4 regions of the Metabacillus sediminilitoris genome follow, and region 3 is predicted to be linked to each of the others. Evidence: a T-box and tRNA genes for the amino acid it is inferred to sense, from the RefSeq annotation. Region 3 holds a T-box; the other regions hold tRNA genes.

Region 1 (4,994 bases), 600 kb from region 3:
TATAGTAGGACAAAATTAAGATTTCTAGAGACTACGCGCCTTAGAGGATTCGAACCTCTGACCGACAGCTTAGAAGGCTGTTGCTCTATCCTGCTGAGCTAAAGGCGCATGAAATAATATGGCGGAGAAGGAGGGATTTGAACCCTCGCGCCGCTTACACGACCTACACCCTTAGCAGGGGCGCCTCTTCAGCCACTTGAGTACTTCCCCATATGGCTCCGCAGGTAGGACTCGAACCTACGACCGATCGGTTAACAGCCGATAGCTCTACCACTGAGCTACTGCGGAATAAAATAAAATGGTGGGCCTAAATGGACTCGAACCATCGACCTCACGCTTATCAGGCGTGCGCTCTAACCAGCTGAGCTATAGGCCCATTTTGTCTAGCTTCGGCTCCTAGCTTTTCGGCCGCTTCGATCTGTTCCCACAAATCCAAAACCAGGATTTGCATGACCAGCTCTCCATCGTCTCTCAAAGCTGAACAGTCGCCTACGCATTTCACATTTTGGAGCGGGTGAAGGGAATCGAACCCTCATCATCAGCTTGGAAGGCTGAGGTTTTACCACTAAACTACACCCGCATATCGAAATATTGGAGGCACCACCCGGATTTGAACCGGGGATAAAGGTTTTGCAGACCTCTGCCTTACCACTTGGCTATGATGCCTTATAAATATGGCTGGGCTAGCTGGATTCGAACCAACGAATGACGGAGTCAAAGTCCGTTGCCTTACCGCTTGGCTATAGCCCATTGATTAGCTTCATGCAAAACTTCCAGAATATGCTGCACGAAATATCGTCGACTACTAAGTATACTTTAAAGCAAGATAAAAACTACTCACTCAGTATCGCCTTTATTTAAAAAAACTATTCTAGCATGCAAAACCCGCAAGATAGTTATTCTTCTAGGAAATAGTCACTACCAAGTCAATTTTAAAACTTAATAAAATCTGTACAATTTCATCAAATTTTTCTTTCTAACAACTCTTATGTGTAGCGCTAATTGAAACCTATTCCCTCTAATAAAAAATGGGGCGACTGATGGGAATCGAACCCACGAATGTCGGAACCACAATCCGATGCGTTAACCACTTCGCCACAATCGCCATTATAAAATTGGCAGGGGCAGTAGGAATCGAACCCACATCAAAGGTTTTGGAGACCTCTATTCTACCGTTAAACTATGCCCCTATTAAAATGGTGGAGGGGGGCAGATTCGAACTGCCGAACCCTAAGGAGCGGATTTACAGTCCGCCGCGTTTAGCCACTTCGCTACCCCTCCATATGATTTAGAAGAATACAAATCAGATTATGTTTAAAGGTGGCTCGGGACGGAATCGAACCGCCGACACATGGATTTTCAGTCCATTGCTCTACCGACTGAGCTACCGAGCCACACACAATCTATTTCCATGTCATTAGTAGTTGTTACTCCTACTGGAATAAAATGGCGGTCCGGACGGGACTCGAACCCGCGACCTCCTGCGTGACAGGCAGGCATTCTAACCAACTGAACTACCGGACCATTTTGGTTCCACTTAACAGCACTACTATGTTTCCTCGCTAAGAAGAATAACCAACGTAGCATCGTCAACTAAAATTGGTTGCGGGGACAGGATTTGAACCTGCGACCTTCGGGTTATGAGCCCGACGAGCTACCGGACTGCTCCACCCCGCGACAATAAAGAGAATTAATTATGGAGGAGGAAGGGGGATTCGAACCCCCGCGGGCTTTGACACCCCTGTCGGTTTTCAAGACCGATCCCTTCAGCCGGACTTGGGTATTCCTCCATCATAAGTGGAGCCTAGCGGGATCGAACCGCTGACCTCCTGCGTGCAAAGCAGGCGCTCTCCCAGCTGAGCTAAGGCCCCATAAATTAGAATATCCAAATTCTCCATTAAGAAAAATGGTGCCGGCGAGAGGACTTGAACCCCCAACCTACTGATTACAAGTCAGTTGCTCTACCAATTGAGCTACACCGGCATAATTAAAATATTGTTGAATTAATTTATTTGTACTTAATAATGGTGGAGGATGACGGGATCGAACCGCCGACCCTCTGCTTGTAAGGCAGATGCTCTCCCAGCTGAGCTAATCCTCCAATGAAAGGTGTAAATGGTGACCCGTACGGGATTCGAACCCGTGTTACCGCCGTGAAAGGGCGGTGTCTTAACCGCTTGACCAACGGGCCAATTATAAATTGACAAAATAATAGCCCCAACTAAGGGGCTTTTGCCTGGCAACGTCCTACTCTCACAAGGGGAAACCCCTAACTACCATCGGCGCTGAAGAGCTTAACTTCCGTGTTCGGCATGGGAACGGGTGTGACCTCTTCGCCATCGTCACCAGACATTTAGTTTGAAGGTTGTTCCTTCAAAACTAGATAACGATTCACAATTCAATTCACTTTGTTTAACGCATATATATTAGGTTAAGTCCTCGATCGATTAGTATCAGTCAGCTCCACACGTCACCGCGCTTCCACCTCTGACCTATCAACCTGATCATCTTTCAGGGATCTTACTAGCTTGCGCTATGGGAAATCTCATCTTGAGGGGGGCTTCATGCTTAGATGCTTTCAGCACTTATCCCTTCCGCACATAGCTACCCAGCTATGCCTTTGGCAAGACAACTGGTACACCAGCGGTGCGTCCATCCCGGTCCTCTCGTACTAAGGACAGCTCCTCTCAAATTTCCTACGCCCACGACGGATAGGGACCGAACTGTCTCACGACGTTCTGAACCCAGCTCGCGTACCGCTTTAATGGGCGAACAGCCCAACCCTTGGGACCGACTACAGCCCCAGGATGCGATGAGCCGACATCGAGGTGCCAAACCTCCCCGTCGATGTGGACTCTTGGGGGAGATAAGCCTGTTATCCCCGGGGTAGCTTTTATCCGTTGAGCGATGGCCCTTCCATGCGGAACCACCGGATCACTAAGCCCGACTTTCGTCCCTGCTCGACTTGTAGGTCTCGCAGTCAAGCTCCCTTGTGCCTTTACACTCTACGAATGATTTCCAACCATTCTGAGGGAACCTTTGGGCGCCTCCGTTACATTTTAGGAGGCGACCGCCCCAGTCAAACTGCCCACCTGACACTGTCTCCCAGCCCGATAAGGGCTGCGGGTTAGAATTTCAATACAGCCAGGGTAGTATCCCACCGACGCCTCCACCGAAGCTAGCGCTCCGGCTTCTCAGGCTCCTACCTATCCTGTACAAGCTGTACCAAAATTCAATATCAGGCTACAGTAAAGCTCCACGGGGTCTTTCCGTCCTGTCGCGGGTAACCTGCATCTTCACAGGTACTATAATTTCACCGAGTCTCTCGTTGAGACAGTGCCCAGATCGTTACGCCTTTCGTGCGGGTCGGAACTTACCCGACAAGGAATTTCGCTACCTTAGGACCGTTATAGTTACGGCCGCCGTTTACTGGGGCTTCGGTTCAAAGCTTCGCTTGCGCTAACCTCTCCCCTTAACCTTCCAGCACCGGGCAGGCGTCAGCCCCTATACTTCGCCTTGCGGCTTCGCAGAGACCTGTGTTTTTGCTAAACAGTCGCCTGGGCCTATTCACTGCGGCTTTTCGCAGGGCAAGCCCTGAAAAAGCACCCCTTCTCCCGAAGTTACGGGGTCATTTTGCCGAGTTCCTTAACGAGAGTTCTCTCGCTCACCTTAGGATTCTCTCCTCGCCTACCTGTGTCGGTTTGCGGTACGGGCACCTCTCACCTCGCTAGAGGCTTTTCTTGGCAGTGTGGAATCAGGAACTTCGGTACTATATTTCCCTCGCCATCACAGCTCAGCCTTTGCGACAACGGGATTTGCCTCGTTGTCAGCCTAACTGCTTGGACGCGCTAATCCAACAGCGCGCTTACCCTATCCTTCTGCGTCCCCCCATTGCTCAAATGGTGAGGAGGTGGTACAGGAATTTCAACCTGTTGTCCATCGCCTACGCCTTTCGGCCTCGGCTTAGGTCCCGACTAACCCTGAGCGGACGAGCCTTCCTCAGGAAACCTTAGGCATTCGGTGGAGGGGATTCTCACCCCTCTTTCGCTACTCATACCGGCATTCTCACTTCTAAGCGCTCCACTAGTCCTTCCGGTCTAGCTTCACAGCCCTTAGAACGCTCTCCTACCATTGTTCGTAAGAACAATCCACAGCTTCGGTGATACGTTTAGCCCCGGTACATTTTCGGCGCAGAGTCACTCGACCAGTGAGCTATTACGCACTCTTTAAATGGTGGCTGCTTCTAAGCCAACATCCTGGTTGTCTAAGCAACTCCACATCCTTTTCCACTTAACGTATACTTTGGGACCTTAGCTGGTGGTCTGGGCTGTTTCCCTCTTGACTACGGATCTTATCACTCGCAGTCTGACTCCTGAACATAAGTCTTTGGCATTCGGAGTTTGACTGAATTCGGTAACCCGATGGGGGCCCCTAGTCCAATCAGTGCTCTACCTCCAAGACTCTCAATTTCAAGGCTAGCCCTAAAGCTATTTCGGAGAGAACCAGCTATCTCCAAGTTCGATTGGAATTTCTCCGCTACCCACACCTCATCCCCGCACTTTTCAACGTGCGTGGGTTCGGGCCTCCATTCAGTGTTACCTGAACTTCACCCTGGACATGGGTAGATCACCTGGTTTCGGGTCTACGACCACGTACTCTTTCGCCCTATTCAGACTCGCTTTCGCTGCGGCTCCGTCTCATCAACTTAACCTTGCACGGGATCGTAACTCGCCGGTTCATTCTACAAAAGGCACGCCATTACCCATTAACGGGCTTTGACTACTTGTAGGCACACGGTTTCAGGATCTCTTTCACTCCCCTTCCGGGGTGCTTTTCACCTTTCCCTCACGGTACTGGTTCACTATCGGTCACTAGGGAGTATTTAGCCTTGGGAGATGGTCCTCCCTGCTTCCGACGGGATTTCACGTGTCCCGCCGTACTCAGGATCCACTCTGGAGGGAACGAAGTTTCAACTACAGGGTTGTTACCTTCTT
Region 2 (4,994 bases), 210 kb from region 3:
CTCCACCGCTTGTGCGGGCCCCCGTCAATTCCTTTGAGTTTCAGTCTTGCGACCGTACTCCCCAGGCGGAGTGCTTAATGCGTTTGCTGCAGCACTAAAGGGCGGAAACCCTCTAACACTTAGCACTCATCGTTTACGGCGTGGACTACCAGGGTATCTAATCCTGTTCGCTCCCCACGCTTTCGCGCCTCAGTGTCAGTTACAGACCAGAAAGTCGCCTTCGCCACTGGTGTTCCTCCAAATCTCTACGCATTTCACCGCTACACTTGGAATTCCACTTTCCTCTTCTGCACTCAAGTTCCCCAGTTTCCAATGACCCTCCACGGTTGAGCCGTGGGCTTTCACATCAGACTTAAGAAACCACCTGCGCGCGCTTTACGCCCAATAATTCCGGACAACGCTTGCCACCTACGTATTACCGCGGCTGCTGGCACGTAGTTAGCCGTGGCTTTCTGGTTAGGTACCGTCAAGGTACCAGCAGTTACTCTGGTACTTGTTCTTCCCTAACAACAGAACTTTACGACCCGAAGGCCTTCATCGTTCACGCGGCGTTGCTCCGTCAGACTTTCGTCCATTGCGGAAGATTCCCTACTGCTGCCTCCCGTAGGAGTCTGGGCCGTGTCTCAGTCCCAGTGTGGCCGATCACCCTCTCAGGTCGGCTACGCATCGTCGCCTTGGTGAGCCGTTACCTCACCAACTAGCTAATGCGCCGCGGGTCCATCTGTAAGTGATAGCCGAAGCCATCTTTCAATGTCGAACCATGCGGTTCGAAATATTATCCGGTATTAGCTCCGGTTTCCCGGAGTTATCCCAATCTTACAGGCAGGTTACCCACGTGTTACTCACCCGTCCGCCGCTAATCTTTGGGAGCAAGCTCCCTCAGATTCGCTCGACTTGCATGTATTAGGCACGCCGCCAGCGTTCGTCCTGAGCCAGGATCAAACTCTCCAATAAAGAGTTGATGTAGCTCATAATTTTTGTACTATATAGTACGTTTTGTTAATCGAAATTAACGTTGGCACGCTTGGTTTTGTTTAGTTTTCAAAGATCATTTTTTGGAGCGGGTGAAGGGAATCGAACCCTCATCATCAGCTTGGAAGGCTGAGGTTTTACCACTAAACTACACCCGCATTACGACAAGTCTGGTCGGGAAGACAGGATTCGAACCTGCGACCCCTTGGTCCCAAACCAAGTGCTCTACCAAGCTGAGCTACTTCCCGTCATTATGGCGCGCCCGAGAGGAGTCGAACCCCTAACCTTTTGATCCGTAGTCAAACGCTCTATCCAATTGAGCTACGGGCGCATTTTAACTTGCATCCTAAGTTCGCCGTTATTGAGAAGCGACTTTTATATCATAACACTTCTTAACATCAAAGTCAACATCTTTTTTATTTCTTTTGGTGCGGCCGAGAGGACTTGAACCTCCACGGGGTCGCCCCCACTAGGCCCTCAACCTAGCGCGTCTGCCATTCCGCCACGACCGCGAAAAAACCTTTGGTGCGGGTGAAGGGACTTGAACCCCCACGTCACAAGGACACTAGATCCTAAGTCTAGCGCGTCTGCCAATTCCGCCACACCCGCAAGGTGTGTATATGGTGAGCCATGAAGGACTCGAACCTTCGACCCTCTGATTAAAAGTCAGATGCTCTACCGACTGAGCTAATGGCTCTAATAATGGCTGGGCTAGCTGGATTCGAACCAACGAATGACGGAGTCAAAGTCCGTTGCCTTACCACTTGGCTATAGCCCATTGAAATTATTGCGTGATTTCACTCCCGTGAACAATCACCACAACCACTTATTAAAACTTCCTTTGAAATAACAAGAATTTAATATTATCATATCTGTTCCATCAACTCAAGCGTTATTTTTTACCAATAACTTGAATGGCGGTCCGGACGGGACTCGAACCCGCGACCTCCTGCGTGACAGGCAGGCATTCTAACCAACTGAACTACCGGACCAAATGTTGAATTTTACGGAAATAAATAGGAGGTGAGTTTTGTGCATTGTTCTCACAAGTGCCCACTTCCTGTTTTTCCACGATATGATATGACCCGTACGGGATTCGAACCCGTGTTACCGCCGTGAAAGGGCGGTGTCTTAACCGCTTGACCAACGGGCCGTAATATAATATATGGCGGAGAAGGAGGGATTTGAACCCTCGCGCCGCTTACGCGACCTACACCCTTAGCAGGGGCGCCTCTTCAGCCACTTGAGTACTTCCCCATATGGCTCCGCAGGTAGGACTCGAACCTACGACCGATCGGTTAACAGCCGATAGCTCTACCACTGAGCTACTGCGGAATAATCATTACAGACTTCCTTTATTATATAAAGGGCATCTTGTCCTGTCAAGACTTATTCTTAATAATTAAGTCCCATCAGCGACGGCTTTTATAATTTATCACAGCATACTATTCCGCGTCAACCCTTTTTATAAAGATAGATTTTCCCTCCGCATTTTCCACAGACAAGTCTAGTAGTATCTACCTTTCTCTTCCTTTTATAAATAAGCGAACAGCTTTTACATTTATAAATGAGGGGAGCACTATTTGACTTTATTTCTTTCTTTAGAGGTTTGCAAAACCTTGGTGCTCCGACTTCTTTTAGCAAGTCTTTAAAATCTTTATCTCCATGTTTATATCCTTTCCCCTCTAAATGTAAATGGTAGTGACATAATTCATGTTTAATGATACCGATTATTTCTTCTAGACCATGTTCGATATAGTATTTTGGATTAATATCTATATTATGACTTCTTAATAGATACCTTCCTCCAGTCGTTCTAAGTCTTTTATTAAAGGTCACTTGATGATTAAATGGTTTATGAAAATAGTTCAAGGATATTTCTTCAACAAGTTGTTGAAGCTTCATATCATCCATTATTGATTCCCCCAACTTTTAGTAACTCTGTACTAGCAATCCGCATACATTATAAACACCCATACTCCATTATAAAGCGAGACTTCTATAGTAGGAAGTTTCTTTATCCACTGATTATTATAAATAATAATAAGCATATACGGCCAGCCCCCCAGTCTACATCAGACCCTCTACGTCTTAAAGTAGTGAATGACTGCCCGTTAATTTGCGATAATAAATAAGGAGGAATGATCAATGCCATCATGGTTACAAAATCAAATGCAGCGAGCATTTTATGAAAAAAATCGTTATCAAATCAAATTATTGAATCAATGTTGGTTTTTTTATAAAGAAAAACACTGCTCATAAAGCAGTGTTTTAACTTTTCACCATTGTTAAGGCTACTCTTCCCTTTTTAAAATCAACATCATCTACCCATACTGTTACTACATCACCAACAGCTACAATATCAAGAGGATGTTTTACAAAGGATTTACTTAATTTAGAGATATGAACAAGACCGTCCTGCTTAACACCAATATCGACAAAGGCACCAAAATCCACTACATTTCTTACCGTTCCTTGTAATTCCATTCCTTGTTGCAAGTCTTCTAATTTCAGTACATCCTTCTTCAATAATGGTTTTGCAACATCATCACGGGGATCCCTTTCAGGACGTATTAACGCATCACAAATATCTTTAAGAGTTAACTCACCTATCGAAAGAACATCTGCTACTTCCTTGTGATTGATACTTTTGACTTTGTTTTTTAAATCTTCACTTCCCAAATCAGATACAGTCGCGCCTAATTGATCTAGTAATTTGTTTACCTCTGGATATCTTTCAGGATGAATACTTGTTCGATCAAGAGGTTGATTACCCTCATTTACTCTTAGAAAGCCAATACATTGCTCATACGTTTTAGCTCCTAAACGAGGTATGTCTTTTAATTGTTTTCTATTAGAAAAACGTCCGAGTTCCTCTCTCTTTTTAACAATATTATTAGCCACCGCTTTACTTAAGCCAGCCACATACTGAAGGAGTGAAGATGAAGCAGTATTAACATTCACACCAACTTGGTTTACTACTGTTTCAACAACAAATGTTAATGATTCATTTAACTTTTTTTGCGAAACATCATGCTGGTATTGCCCAACTCCAACAGACTTTGGATCAATTTTCACTAGTTCAGCCAAAGGATCTTGGAGTCTTCTTGCAATCGAAACTGCACTTCTCTCTTCAACTTGTAAATCAGGAAATTCTTCTCTAGCTAAATCTGAAGCAGAATATACACTTGCTCCTGCTTCATTCACAATTATGTACGATACTTCACTATCAATTTCTTTTAAGATATCTACAATAAATTGTTCAGTTTCTCTTGATGCTGTACCATTTCCAATTGCCACAATTTCCATTTCATACTTTTTCAATAAATCCGTAACTGCTTCTTTCGCTTGTTCTTTCTTGCTATCAGAAGTATGAGGATAAACGACTCCGATATAAAGCACTTTTCCTGTTTGATCAACAACAGCTAATTTACACCCTGTTCTAAATGCAGGATCTACACCAAGGACCATTCTCCCTTTTAATGGTGGCTGTAAAAGTAAATTTTTGAGATTTTCCGAAAATATATGGATGGCACGATCTTCTGCCTTTTCTGATAACTCTTTTCTAATTTCTCTCTCAATAGATGGTTGGATTAATCGTTTATATGCACCTTCAATCGCCTCTACCATAACATCATGAACGATTGAATGATTAATCTTCAATTCTTGTTTTTGGATATATTCTACAATTTGTTCGATTGGGGCCTGAATTGAGATGCGAAGAATGTCTTCCTTTTCGCCACGGTTAATTGCTAGTACACGATGTGGGACAATTTTTTGAATCGGCTCTTCGTACTCATAATACATTTCATATATATTTTTTTCGTCTTTTTCTTCATCTTTCACAACTGAGGAGATGCTTCCCTTTTTAAACGTGATATCACGGATCCATTGGCGATACTTTGGTTGATCAGATATATGCTCTGCAATGATATCTTTTGCACCTTGAATTGCCTCTTCAACTGATTTAACTTCTTTTTCTTCATTAAGAAATTCTTTAGCCTTTTCGATCATATCTCCTT
Region 3 (4,994 bases):
GAGGCATTGGGCTTTATCGAAAAAAATAAGTCACCACAAGTAGACCTTGTTACAAAGGAAGCAGTAGAAAAAGCAAATTGGTTTGTTTTATCTATGAGAGGAATCGGTGGATTCTTTAGCGGACTATGGGGAAGTGTAACAGATACAGTTAAAGGCTGGTTTTAAAAAAAAGACTCCTAATCGGGGGCTGTTGACAATTAAATAGGAATTTCTAAAACCTGTGTAGAATTTTATCCTATACAGGTTTTTTTATGGGGGGATTTCTTATGATGGGCCGTAAAGAAGAAACGCAAGGGAAATTGGAGTTTATTGATTTAAACTCGTTTGTTCCTTCTGATCATGTTTTGAGAATCATTCAGGAGAAGATTGACTTCTCCTTTATCTATAAGAAGATGGAAAAGTATTATTCAAAGGTTGGACGAAAATCTCTAGATCCGGTGCTGTTATTTAAAATGATCTTGATTGGCTATTTATTCAATATTGATTCCGAACGACAGCTGGAAAAGGAAGTGATCCTAAACCTTGCGTACCGCTGGTTCTTAGGACTGGATTTGACTGATCCCGTCCCCGATCATTCCGTATTTAGCCAAAACCGGCGCAGACGATTTAAAGATGGGAAAGTATTTCAGGAAATCTTTGACCACATTATTCAGCTCTGTGTTGATAAAGGGATCGTAACCGGAGAAGTCATCGTCACTGATTCGACTCATATCAAAGCGAGTGCAGCGAAAGACAAAGTTCAAAAAGTGGAAGTGACCCAAACCCCTTCCCAGTACCTGAATACGCTTGAAGAAGAAGCAAAAAAGATCGAGATGGAACTGGAAGAGAAACGAAAAGAAGCAGGCACACAAAAACGCGGTCGAAAACCTAAAGGCCCAATAACCATTACCACTTCAGTGGTGACAACTGATCCAGATTCCGGTTTGCTGAACCGTCCAGGGAAACCAGGCGGCCCCCATTATTTAGCGCATACAAGCATTGATGCGGCAAATGGCATTATTGTCGATATTCATCCAACGGCTGGAAACCTCAATGATTGTGAACTCTTTGTTGAAAGGCTCAACGTGACCCAGGAAAAGTTCGGTTTGGATATTAAAAAGGCAGGAGCCGACCGAGGGTATGACACCACCCCGATTTATCATGGACTGAATTCTCTTGGAATTATCGGATACATCAGTCCCACCGAATCCAATTCGGCTTCTGACTCCACGTCTTATAGAGAATTTACCTATATTGGCGAAAGGGATGCTTACATTTGTCTCAATCAAAAGGTGTTGAGCTTTACTCACCTAGCCCAATCGAAGAAAGGACAATACATAAAAACGTATTCAGCGAAGGCCAGAGACTGTAAAGTCTGTCCATTAAGAGATTCTTGTTTTGGACCCACAGCCAGTAAACGGACGATTGGCCGTCCAATTGCCCATGAGCTACTGGAAGCAAATGCAGAAAGAGCGAAAACAAATGAATATAAATGGGTTCAAAAACTAAGAAGGGTGTGGTGTGAAGGATCCTTTGGTACGATGAAGATGAAGCATAACTTATATAAAACCTATAAAAGGGGCATTGAAAAAATCTTGGAACAATGTCTCTTTTCTGCGTTGGCTTTAAACTTAAAACGAATGATAAAGGTGTTAGATTAACCTAGAAAGGATGAAAGAAAGAAGGTAAAACGACCGATTAGCTAAGAAAATATAACAAAAGGGAAAGGAGCAAACGCTCCTTTCCCCTTTGTCAACAGCCCCTAATCGGGAGTCTTTTTTTTTGAAAAAATGATAGAGATTCGTAACAAAAATACATATATAATAGCAAAAATGATAGAATAGTGGATGATTTAGGAATTGTTTAACTAATTGCATTAATTTCTATATGATTTTTTTATAAGTTAGGATAAAATATAGCTTAGGTGAATTTTAATCAACTCTATTACAAATCCTATGCTTAGGAAATTACATAAGGGGGACAAACAGAATGAGTAATACAACAGGTACTGATCGCGTAAAACGTGGGATGGCAGAAATGCAAAAAGGCGGCGTCATTATGGACGTTGTTAATGCAGAGCAAGCTAAAATTGCTGAGGAAGCTGGTGCAGTAGCAGTAATGGCGCTTGAGCGTGTTCCTGCAGATATCCGTGCTGCTGGCGGAGTTGCTAGAATGGCAGATCCTACAATCGTTGAAGAAGTAATGAATGCAGTTTCTATCCCGGTAATGGCAAAGGCACGTATTGGACACATCGTGGAAGCTCGTGTGCTTGAAGCAATGGGAGTAGACTACATTGATGAAAGTGAAGTACTGACTCCTGCAGATGAAGAATTCCATTTACTAAAAAGTGAGTTCACAGTTCCTTTCGTATGTGGATGCCGTGATTTAGGTGAAGCAACTCGCCGTATTGCTGAAGGTGCTTCAATGCTTCGTACAAAAGGTGAGCCTGGTACAGGAAACATTGTTGAAGCTGTGCGTCATATGCGTAAAGTAAATGCACAAATTCGCAAGGTAGTTGCTATGAGTGTAGATGAATTAATGACAGAAGCAAAAAATCTTGGTGCTCCATTTGAACTTCTTCTTCAAATTAAAAAAGAAGGAAAATTACCAGTAGTTAACTTTGCAGCAGGTGGTGTAGCGACTCCAGCAGATGCTGCGTTAATGATGCAGCTAGGTGCAGATGGTGTATTTGTTGGTTCAGGTATTTTTAAATCTGAAAATCCAGCTAAATTTGCTCGTTCAATCGTTGAAGCAACGACACACTATCAAGACTATGAACTAATTGCTAAGCTTTCAAAAGGCCTAGGTTCAGCAATGCAAGGAATCGAAATTTCTAGTCTTTTACCTGAGCAAAGAATGCAAGAGCGCGGTTGGTAATTAAAAGGAGTTATTAAAATGCTAAAAATCGGTGTTTTAGGATTACAAGGCGCTGTAAGAGAACATATTCATTCAATCGAAGCATGTGGTGCTGAAGGCGTAGTCGTTAAGAACGTCAGCCAGCTAGAAGAGGTTGATGGACTAATTATTCCAGGCGGAGAAAGTACAACAATGCGTCGCCTTATTGATAAATATGATTTTATGGAGCCTTTAAAGAAGTTTGCTCAAGATGGAAAGCCTATGTTTGGCACATGTGCTGGTTTAATTATTCTTGCAAAAAATCTTGTCGGATATAGTGAACCACATTTAGGAGTGCTAGATGTAACGGTAGAACGTAATTCATTTGGACGACAAAAGGATAGCTTTGAGGCTGAGCTAATGATTACGGGTGTCGGTGAAGACTTTGTAGGCGTTTTTATTCGTGCTCCACACATTGTTGAAGTTGGAGAAGATGTTGAAATCTTATCAAAGCATAATGGCCGTATCGTTGCAGCACGTCAAGGACAGTTTCTTGGATGTTCATTCCATCCTGAATTAACGGATGATCATCGCATGACTCAATTATTCATTAATATGGTAAAAGAGTCGAAGTAGTAGTATAAAAAACTTGAAGATGCTGTATACTTGTAGTAAATTATCATTACTCAATCAAATATGTAAACATGTTGATAGGAACTAGTAGCAGGATATTCTATCTGTAGAGAGCCGATGGTTGGTGGAAATCGGTGTTAGATACTTGCGAATCCATCCTTGAATGAATCGCTGAACTAATATTCTGTTAAAGTAGGCAATTCCGGTTATGACCGTTATTCATTAAGTGAAAGATACTTCATGTGTCTTTAACTAGGGTGGCAACGCGGGTAACTCTCGTCCCTTTTGGGGATGGGAGTTTTTTGTTGTTTAAAAATATAGGGTTATTTCCTAAAAAAAGGAGAATGAGACATGCTTGATATTAAGTATTTACGGACTAATTTTGAAGAAGTGAAAGAAAAATTATCTAATCGAGGCGAGGATCTAACTGACTTCGGTAAATTTGAAGAGCTAGATATGAAGAGAAGAGAGTTAATCTCTCTTACAGAAGAATTAAAAAGCAAACGAAATGAAGTATCTTCTCAAATCGCGCAATTAAAAAGAGAAAAACAAGATGCAGATCATTTAATCAAAGAGATGAAAGAAGTTGGCGATAACATTAAAGGTTATGATGATCAATTGCGTGAGGTTGAAGCTGAATTAGATACGTTACTTTTATCAATTCCAAATATCCCGCATGAAAGTGTTCCTATCGGTGACACAGAAGATGATAACATTGAGATTCGAAAATGGGGTGAGCTTCCTGAATTTGAATTTGAACCGAAGCCACACTGGGAAGTAGCTGATTCATTACAAATTTTAGATTTTGAAAGAGCCGGTAAAGTAACCGGAAGCCGCTTCGTATTTTACCGCGGTCTAGGTGCTAGACTTGAAAGAGCGCTTTATAGCTTTATGCTTGATCTTCATGTTGATGAACATGGTTATACAGAAATTTTACCGCCATTCATTGTAAATCGCGAAAGTATGACTGGTACTGGTCAATTACCGAAATTTGAGGAAGATGCATTCAAAATTGCTGGGGAGAATTACTTTTTAATTCCAACTGCCGAAGTTCCAGTAACAAACTTACATCGTGAAGAAATTTTAACTGTTGAACAGTTACCTATTAGTTATGTTGCATATAGTGCAAACTTCCGTTCAGAGGCAGGATCTGCTGGAAGAGATACGCGGGGCCTAATTCGTCAACATCAATTTAATAAAGTTGAACTTGTTAAATTTGTTAAGCCAGAGGATTCATATGAGGAGCTTGAAAAGCTGACAGGGCACGCTGAAAAGGTGCTTCAGCTATTAGGGTTGCCATACCGTGTATTAAGCATGTGTACAGCTGATTTAGGCTTCACAGCTGCTAAGAAATATGATCTTGAAGTTTGGCTCCCAAGCTATGGGACGTATCGTGAGATTTCTTCTTGCAGTAACTTTGAGGCATTCCAAGCACGACGTGCAAACATTCGCTTCAGACGCGATCCAAAGGCAAAGGTTGAACATGTTCATACTCTGAATGGTTCTGGTTTGGCAATCGGAAGAACGGTTGCGGCTATTTTAGAAAA
Region 4 (4,994 bases), 290 kb from region 3:
GATTACTAAATGTTGTTACAGTAACAACTGGTCCAAATATTTCTTCTTGGAAAATCCTCATTTTATTATGCCCTTTAAACACAGTTGGTTTTACATAATACCCTCCACTTAAATCACCTTCCAAAAAGTTGCGCCTACCGCCTGTTAAAACTTGTGCACCTTCTTGTTCTCCTATATCAATATAAGAAAGGATTTTTTCAATCTGCTCTGCAGATGCTTGTGCACCAATCATCGTATTTGTATCTAATGGATTCCCCTGCTTGATATCTTTTACACGTTTTAAAGCCTTTTCGATAAAATCATCATAAATAGATTCTTGAATTAAAGCACGTGATGGGCATGTACAAACTTCTCCCTGATTAAGAGCAAACATAACAAAACCTTCAATCGCCTTATCTAAAAAGTCGTCGTCTTTTTCCATTACATTTTCAAAGAATATATTAGGGGACTTACCTCCAAGCTCTAGTGTAACTGGTATTAAATTCTGGGAAGCATATTGCATAATTAGACGTCCAGTCGTTGTTTCTCCTGTAAATGCAACTTTAGCAACTCTATTACTAATTGCGAGTGGCTTGCCTGCTTCTAAACCAAAACCGTTAACAATATTAACTACACCTTTTGGTAACAGGTCTGCAATTAATTCCATTAAAATTAAGATACTTACAGGCGTTTGTTCTGCAGGTTTTAATACAACACAGTTTCCTGCAGCTAAAGCTGGAGCTAATTTCCAAGTTGCCATTAAAATTGGAAAGTTCCATGGAATAATTTGTCCCACTACACCTAATGGTTCATGAAAGTGATAAGCAACAGTGTCTTTATCTATTTCACTGATACTACCTTCCTGAGAACGTATGCTTCCAGCAAAATAACGAAAATGATCTATTGCTAAGGGAATATCTGCATTTAATGTTTCTCTAATTGGTTTACCGTTATCCCATGTTTCAGCAACAGCTAGCATTTCTAAATTTGTTTCAATGCGATCAGCAATCTTATTTAATATATTTGCACGTACAGCAGCAGACGATTCTCCCCATGCTTTTTTTGCTGCATGTGCTGCATCAAGTGCAAGCTCGATATCTTCTGCAGTAGAACGAGGCACTTCGCAAAAAGCATGTCCATTTACCGGTGAAACATTTTCAAAATATTCACCTTTAACTGGCGCTGTCCACTCTCCACCAATATAATTTTCATATCGCGATTTAAAACTAACTTTAGATCCCCTCGTGCCAGGTTGTGAAAAAATCATTAGAATCCCTCCTATTATTTATGGATAACAAATAAAAGATTGATAGCCTTCAAGAAGTTTTTATGTAAGCGTTACTTAAACTACCGATATATTTTATTCTAAAAAAAGGATTTTATTACCTATAGGAGGACAAAACCAATATTTTTCTATGAGACCGTGAAGATTAATGGTAAGAGGATATAAGCTAGCTAGTTTTCGCACTTGGTAAGTAGAAGAAACACAGCCTAAATGAATGTAGCATTAAGTGGATTTAAATGAGGTATTATGATAGGAGTTATTGTAAAAGTATATATTAAAAAAACTAATCCAATAAGTGGATTAGTTTTTTACGCGCCTTAGAGGATTCGAACCTCTGACCGACAGCTTAGAAGGCTGTTGCTCTATCCTGCTGAGCTAAAGGCGCATGATATGTATAAAATAGACATTGGAACCACTATTGTCACTGACAATTAGTATTATTACCTCTATAGCATTTGCAGCTCCAAATAAAAAATGGCTCCGCAGGTAGGACTCGAACCTACGACCGATCGGTTAACAGCCGATAGCTCTACCACTGAGCTACTGCGGAATAAAATAAAATGGTGGGCCTAAATGGACTCGAACCATCGACCTCACGCTTATCAGGCGTGCGCTCTAACCAGCTGAGCTATAGGCCCATTTTTGTCTAACTTCGGCTACTAGCTTTTCGGCCACTTCAAACTGTTCCCACAAATCCAAAACAAGGATTTGCATGACCAGCTCTCAAAGCAGAACAGTCGCCTATGTATTTCAAATTTTGGAGCGGGTGAAGGGAATCGAACCCTCATCATCAGCTTGGAAGGCTGAGGTTTTACCACTAAACTACACCCGCAAACATAAAAGGGGCGACTGATGGGAATCGAACCCACGAATGTCGGAACCACAATCCGATGCGTTAACCACTTCGCCACAATCGCCACGTATATTCTAATTGGTGGAGGGGGGCAGATTCGAACTGCCGAACCCTAAGGAGCGGATTTACAGTCCGCCGCGTTTAGCCACTTCGCTACCCCTCCATGTGATTTAGATGAATACAAACAAGAATAAGTTTAAAGGTGGCTCAGGACGGAATCGAACCGCCGACACATGGATTTTCAGTCCATTGCTCTACCGACTGAGCTACTGAGCCAAATTGTTTTCGGCTTCCGCTAAGCTTCAAATCTCTACGTCAACTCCTGCACTCACATCCTCACGTATTTACATACGCTCCGGTGTTCGCTTAGTCGTTTCCTCGACCTTTTCGCTTATCGAAACCCTTTTACTTGAGATAAGTGTTTTTGTAAAATAATGGCGGTCCGGACGGGACTCGAACCCGCGACCTCCTGCGTGACAGGCAGGCATTCTAACCAACTGAACTACCGGACCATTTTGGTTGTACTTAACAGCACTACTATGTTTCCTCGCTAAGAAGAATAACCAACGTAGCATCGTCAACTAAATTTGGTTGCGGGGACAGGATTTGAACCTGCGACCTTCGGGTTATGAGCCCGACGAGCTACCGGACTGCTCCACCCCGCGACAATAAAGAGAATTAAATATGGAGGAGGAAGGGGGATTCGAACCCCCGCGGGCTTTGACACCCCTGTCGGTTTTCAAGACCGATCCCTTCAGCCGGACTTGGGTATTCCTCCAATAAATGGACCCTGTAGGACTCGAACCTACGACCGGACGGTTATGAGCCGTCTGCTCTAACCAACTGAGCTAAGGGTCCAATATTCATGAGTTTAATTGTCAATAATACTATTTAGGACAATTATTTAATTTTAATAGCGGCGGAGGGAGTCGAACCCACGACCTTTCGGGTATGAACCGAATGCTCTAGCCAGCTGAGCTACACCGCCATAATATAAAGGATGTTAAGTGGAGCCTAGCGGGATCGAACCGCTGACCTCCTGCGTGCAAAGCAGGCGCTCTCCCAGCTGAGCTAAGGCCCCATGTTTTAATTGGCGCGCCCGAGAGGAGTCGAACCCCTAACCTTTTGATCCGTAGTCAAACGCTCTATCCAATTGAGCTACGGGCGCATATTATATGAAGTGCCGAGGACCGGAATCGAACCGGTACGGTAGTCACCTACCGCAGGATTTTAAGTCCTGTGCGTCTGCCAGTTCCGCCACCCCGGCATATCTGGAGCGGAAGACGGGATTCGAACCCGCGACCCCCACCTTGGCAAGGTGGTGTTCTACCACTGAACTACTTCCGCAATATTTAAATGGTGCGGGTGAAGGGACTTGAACCCCCACGTCATAAAGACACTAGATCCTAAGTCTAGCGCGTCTGCCAATTCCGCCACACCCGCAAGGTGTGTAAATGGTGAGCCATGAAGGACTCGAACCTTCGACCCTCTGATTAAAAGTCAGATGCTCTACCGACTGAGCTAATGGCTCAATATAAAATGAATATTGAATCAATGGTGGAGGATGACGGGATCGAACCGCCGACCCTCTGCTTGTAAGGCAGATGCTCTCCCAGCTGAGCTAATCCTCCAAATTAAAGATAAATGAAATGGTGACCCGTACGGGATTCGAACCCGTGTTACCGCCGTGAAAGGGCGGTGTCTTAACCGCTTGACCAACGGGCCAACAACAAAATTTTACAAAATAATAGCCCCAAATAAGGGGCTTTACCTGGCAACGTCCTACTCTCACAAGGGGAAACCCCTAACTACCATCGGCGCTGAAGAGCTTAACTTCCGTGTTCGGCATGGGAACGGGTGTGACCTCTTCGCCATCGTCACCAGATAAATGTATATGTTGAAGGATATTCCTTCAAAACTAGATAACGATTCACAATTCATTCACTCAACTGAGTTTATACTCTTACATTGTCCAGCTCCAGAAGCCAAATCCTACGGTCATTTCACACTCTCCTGCGAAGTCAAAGTACGACTTCTTCTCGAGCGCTCCAATGCCCTATGGATTTAAGCGGGCTTCTTCCGCTTTTCTATTTAGGTTAAGTCCTCGATCGATTAGTATCAGTCAGCTCCACACGTCACCGCGCTTCCACCTCTGACCTATCAACCTGATCATCTTTCAGGGATCTTACTAGCTTACGCTATGGGAAATCTCATCTTGAGGGGGGCTTCATGCTTAGATGCTTTCAGCACTTATCCCTTCCGCACATAGCTACCCAGCTATGCCTTTGGCAAGACAACTGGTACACCAGCGGTGCGTCCATCCCGGTCCTCTCGTACTAAGGACAGCTCCTCTCAAATTTCCTACGCCCACGACGGATAGGGACCGAACTGTCTCACGACGTTCTGAACCCAGCTCGCGTACCGCTTTAATGGGCGAACAGCCCAACCCTTGGGACCGACTACAGCCCCAGGATGCGATGAGCCGACATCGAGGTGCCAAACCTCCCCGTCGATGTGGACTCTTGGGGGAGATAAGCCTGTTATCCCCGGGGTAGCTTTTATCCGTTGAGCGATGGCCCTTCCATGCGGAACCACCGGATCACTAAGCCCGACTTTCGTCCCTGCTCGACTTGTAGGTCTCGCAGTCAAGCTCCCTTGTGCCTTTACACTCTACGAATGATTTCCAACCATTCTGAGGGAACCTTTGGGCGCCTCCGTTACATTTTAGGAGGCGACCGCCCCAGTCAAACTGCCCACCTGACACTGTCTCCCAGCCCGATAAGGGCTGCGGGTTAGAATTTCAATACAGCCAGGGTAGTATCCCACCGACGCCTCCACCGAAGCTAGCGCTCCGGCTTCTCAGGCTCCTACCTATCC

The links. A T-box is a leader RNA that pairs with one kind of tRNA and senses whether it is charged. The one in region 3 lies ahead of serS (serine--tRNA ligase), so its partner is inferred to be a tRNA-Ser.
Region 1: it has a tRNA-Ser gene. The T-box ahead of serS (serine--tRNA ligase) is inferred to sense a tRNA for this amino acid. The anticodon was not compared.
Region 2: it has a tRNA-Ser gene. The T-box ahead of serS (serine--tRNA ligase) is inferred to sense a tRNA for this amino acid. The anticodon was not compared.
Region 4: it has a tRNA-Ser gene. The T-box ahead of serS (serine--tRNA ligase) is inferred to sense a tRNA for this amino acid. The anticodon was not compared.

Annotation. Positions count from the first base shown of each region.
Region 1 covers NZ_CP046266.1:619,097-624,090, reverse strand. The annotation lists tRNA gene GMB29_RS03320 (tRNA-Arg) at 35-108, opposite strand; tRNA gene GMB29_RS03315 (tRNA-Ser) at 120-210, opposite strand; tRNA gene GMB29_RS03310 (tRNA-Asn) at 214-288, opposite strand; tRNA gene GMB29_RS03305 (tRNA-Ile) at 300-376, opposite strand; tRNA gene GMB29_RS03300 (tRNA-Gly) at 507-580, opposite strand; tRNA gene GMB29_RS03295 (tRNA-Cys) at 593-666, opposite strand; tRNA gene GMB29_RS03290 (tRNA-Gln) at 676-750, opposite strand; tRNA gene GMB29_RS03285 (tRNA-His) at 1,030-1,105, opposite strand; tRNA gene GMB29_RS03280 (tRNA-Trp) at 1,117-1,190, opposite strand; tRNA gene GMB29_RS03275 (tRNA-Tyr) at 1,198-1,281, opposite strand; tRNA gene GMB29_RS03270 (tRNA-Phe) at 1,322-1,394, opposite strand; tRNA gene GMB29_RS03265 (tRNA-Asp) at 1,448-1,524, opposite strand; tRNA gene GMB29_RS03260 (tRNA-Met) at 1,601-1,677, opposite strand; tRNA gene GMB29_RS03255 (tRNA-Ser) at 1,698-1,790, opposite strand; tRNA gene GMB29_RS03250 (tRNA-Ala) at 1,799-1,871, opposite strand; tRNA gene GMB29_RS03245 (tRNA-Thr) at 1,908-1,983, opposite strand; tRNA gene GMB29_RS03240 (tRNA-Val) at 2,026-2,101, opposite strand; tRNA gene GMB29_RS03235 (tRNA-Glu) at 2,117-2,191, opposite strand; rRNA gene rrf (5S ribosomal RNA) at 2,235-2,350, opposite strand; rRNA gene GMB29_RS03225 (23S ribosomal RNA) at 2,428-4,994, opposite strand, start outside.
Region 2 covers NZ_CP046266.1:229,182-234,175, reverse strand. The annotation lists rRNA gene GMB29_RS01335 (16S ribosomal RNA) at 1-954, opposite strand, end outside; tRNA gene GMB29_RS01330 (tRNA-Gly) at 1,057-1,130, opposite strand; tRNA gene GMB29_RS01325 (tRNA-Pro) at 1,144-1,220, opposite strand; tRNA gene GMB29_RS01320 (tRNA-Arg) at 1,227-1,303, opposite strand; tRNA gene GMB29_RS01315 (tRNA-Leu) at 1,399-1,484, opposite strand; tRNA gene GMB29_RS01310 (tRNA-Leu) at 1,496-1,581, opposite strand; tRNA gene GMB29_RS01305 (tRNA-Lys) at 1,594-1,669, opposite strand; tRNA gene GMB29_RS01300 (tRNA-Gln) at 1,676-1,750, opposite strand; tRNA gene GMB29_RS01295 (tRNA-Asp) at 1,888-1,964, opposite strand; tRNA gene GMB29_RS01290 (tRNA-Glu) at 2,054-2,125, opposite strand; tRNA gene GMB29_RS01285 (tRNA-Ser) at 2,139-2,229, opposite strand; tRNA gene GMB29_RS01280 (tRNA-Asn) at 2,233-2,307, opposite strand; gene GMB29_RS01275 (SprT family protein) at 2,428-2,886, opposite strand; gene cmpA (cortex morphogenetic protein CmpA) at 3,121-3,234, shown strand; gene GMB29_RS01265 (Tex family protein) at 3,244-4,994, opposite strand, start outside.
Region 3 covers NZ_CP046266.1:20,477-25,470, forward strand. The annotation lists gene GMB29_RS00080 (D-alanyl-D-alanine carboxypeptidase family protein) at 1-165, shown strand, start outside; gene GMB29_RS00085 (IS1182 family transposase) at 270-1,640, shown strand; gene pdxS (pyridoxal 5'-phosphate synthase lyase subunit PdxS) at 1,969-2,856, shown strand; gene pdxT (pyridoxal 5'-phosphate synthase glutaminase subunit PdxT) at 2,875-3,450, shown strand; T-box leader at 3,513-3,734, shown strand; gene serS (serine--tRNA ligase) at 3,799-4,994, shown strand, end outside.
Region 4 covers NZ_CP046266.1:306,830-311,823, reverse strand. The annotation lists gene adh (aldehyde dehydrogenase) at 1-1,246, opposite strand, end outside; tRNA gene GMB29_RS01715 (tRNA-Arg) at 1,576-1,649, opposite strand; tRNA gene GMB29_RS01710 (tRNA-Asn) at 1,740-1,814, opposite strand; tRNA gene GMB29_RS01705 (tRNA-Ile) at 1,826-1,902, opposite strand; tRNA gene GMB29_RS01700 (tRNA-Gly) at 2,023-2,096, opposite strand; tRNA gene GMB29_RS01695 (tRNA-His) at 2,109-2,181, opposite strand; tRNA gene GMB29_RS01690 (tRNA-Tyr) at 2,197-2,280, opposite strand; tRNA gene GMB29_RS01685 (tRNA-Phe) at 2,321-2,393, opposite strand; tRNA gene GMB29_RS01680 (tRNA-Asp) at 2,553-2,629, opposite strand; tRNA gene GMB29_RS01675 (tRNA-Met) at 2,706-2,782, opposite strand; tRNA gene GMB29_RS01670 (tRNA-Ser) at 2,803-2,895, opposite strand; tRNA gene GMB29_RS01665 (tRNA-Ile) at 2,902-2,975, opposite strand; tRNA gene GMB29_RS01660 (tRNA-Met) at 3,032-3,105, opposite strand; tRNA gene GMB29_RS01655 (tRNA-Ala) at 3,126-3,198, opposite strand; tRNA gene GMB29_RS01650 (tRNA-Arg) at 3,209-3,285, opposite strand; tRNA gene GMB29_RS01645 (tRNA-Leu) at 3,299-3,384, opposite strand; tRNA gene GMB29_RS01640 (tRNA-Gly) at 3,390-3,464, opposite strand; tRNA gene GMB29_RS01635 (tRNA-Leu) at 3,475-3,560, opposite strand; tRNA gene GMB29_RS01630 (tRNA-Lys) at 3,573-3,648, opposite strand; tRNA gene GMB29_RS01625 (tRNA-Val) at 3,673-3,748, opposite strand; tRNA gene GMB29_RS01620 (tRNA-Glu) at 3,768-3,842, opposite strand; rRNA gene rrf (5S ribosomal RNA) at 3,887-4,002, opposite strand; rRNA gene GMB29_RS01610 (23S ribosomal RNA) at 4,210-4,994, opposite strand, start outside.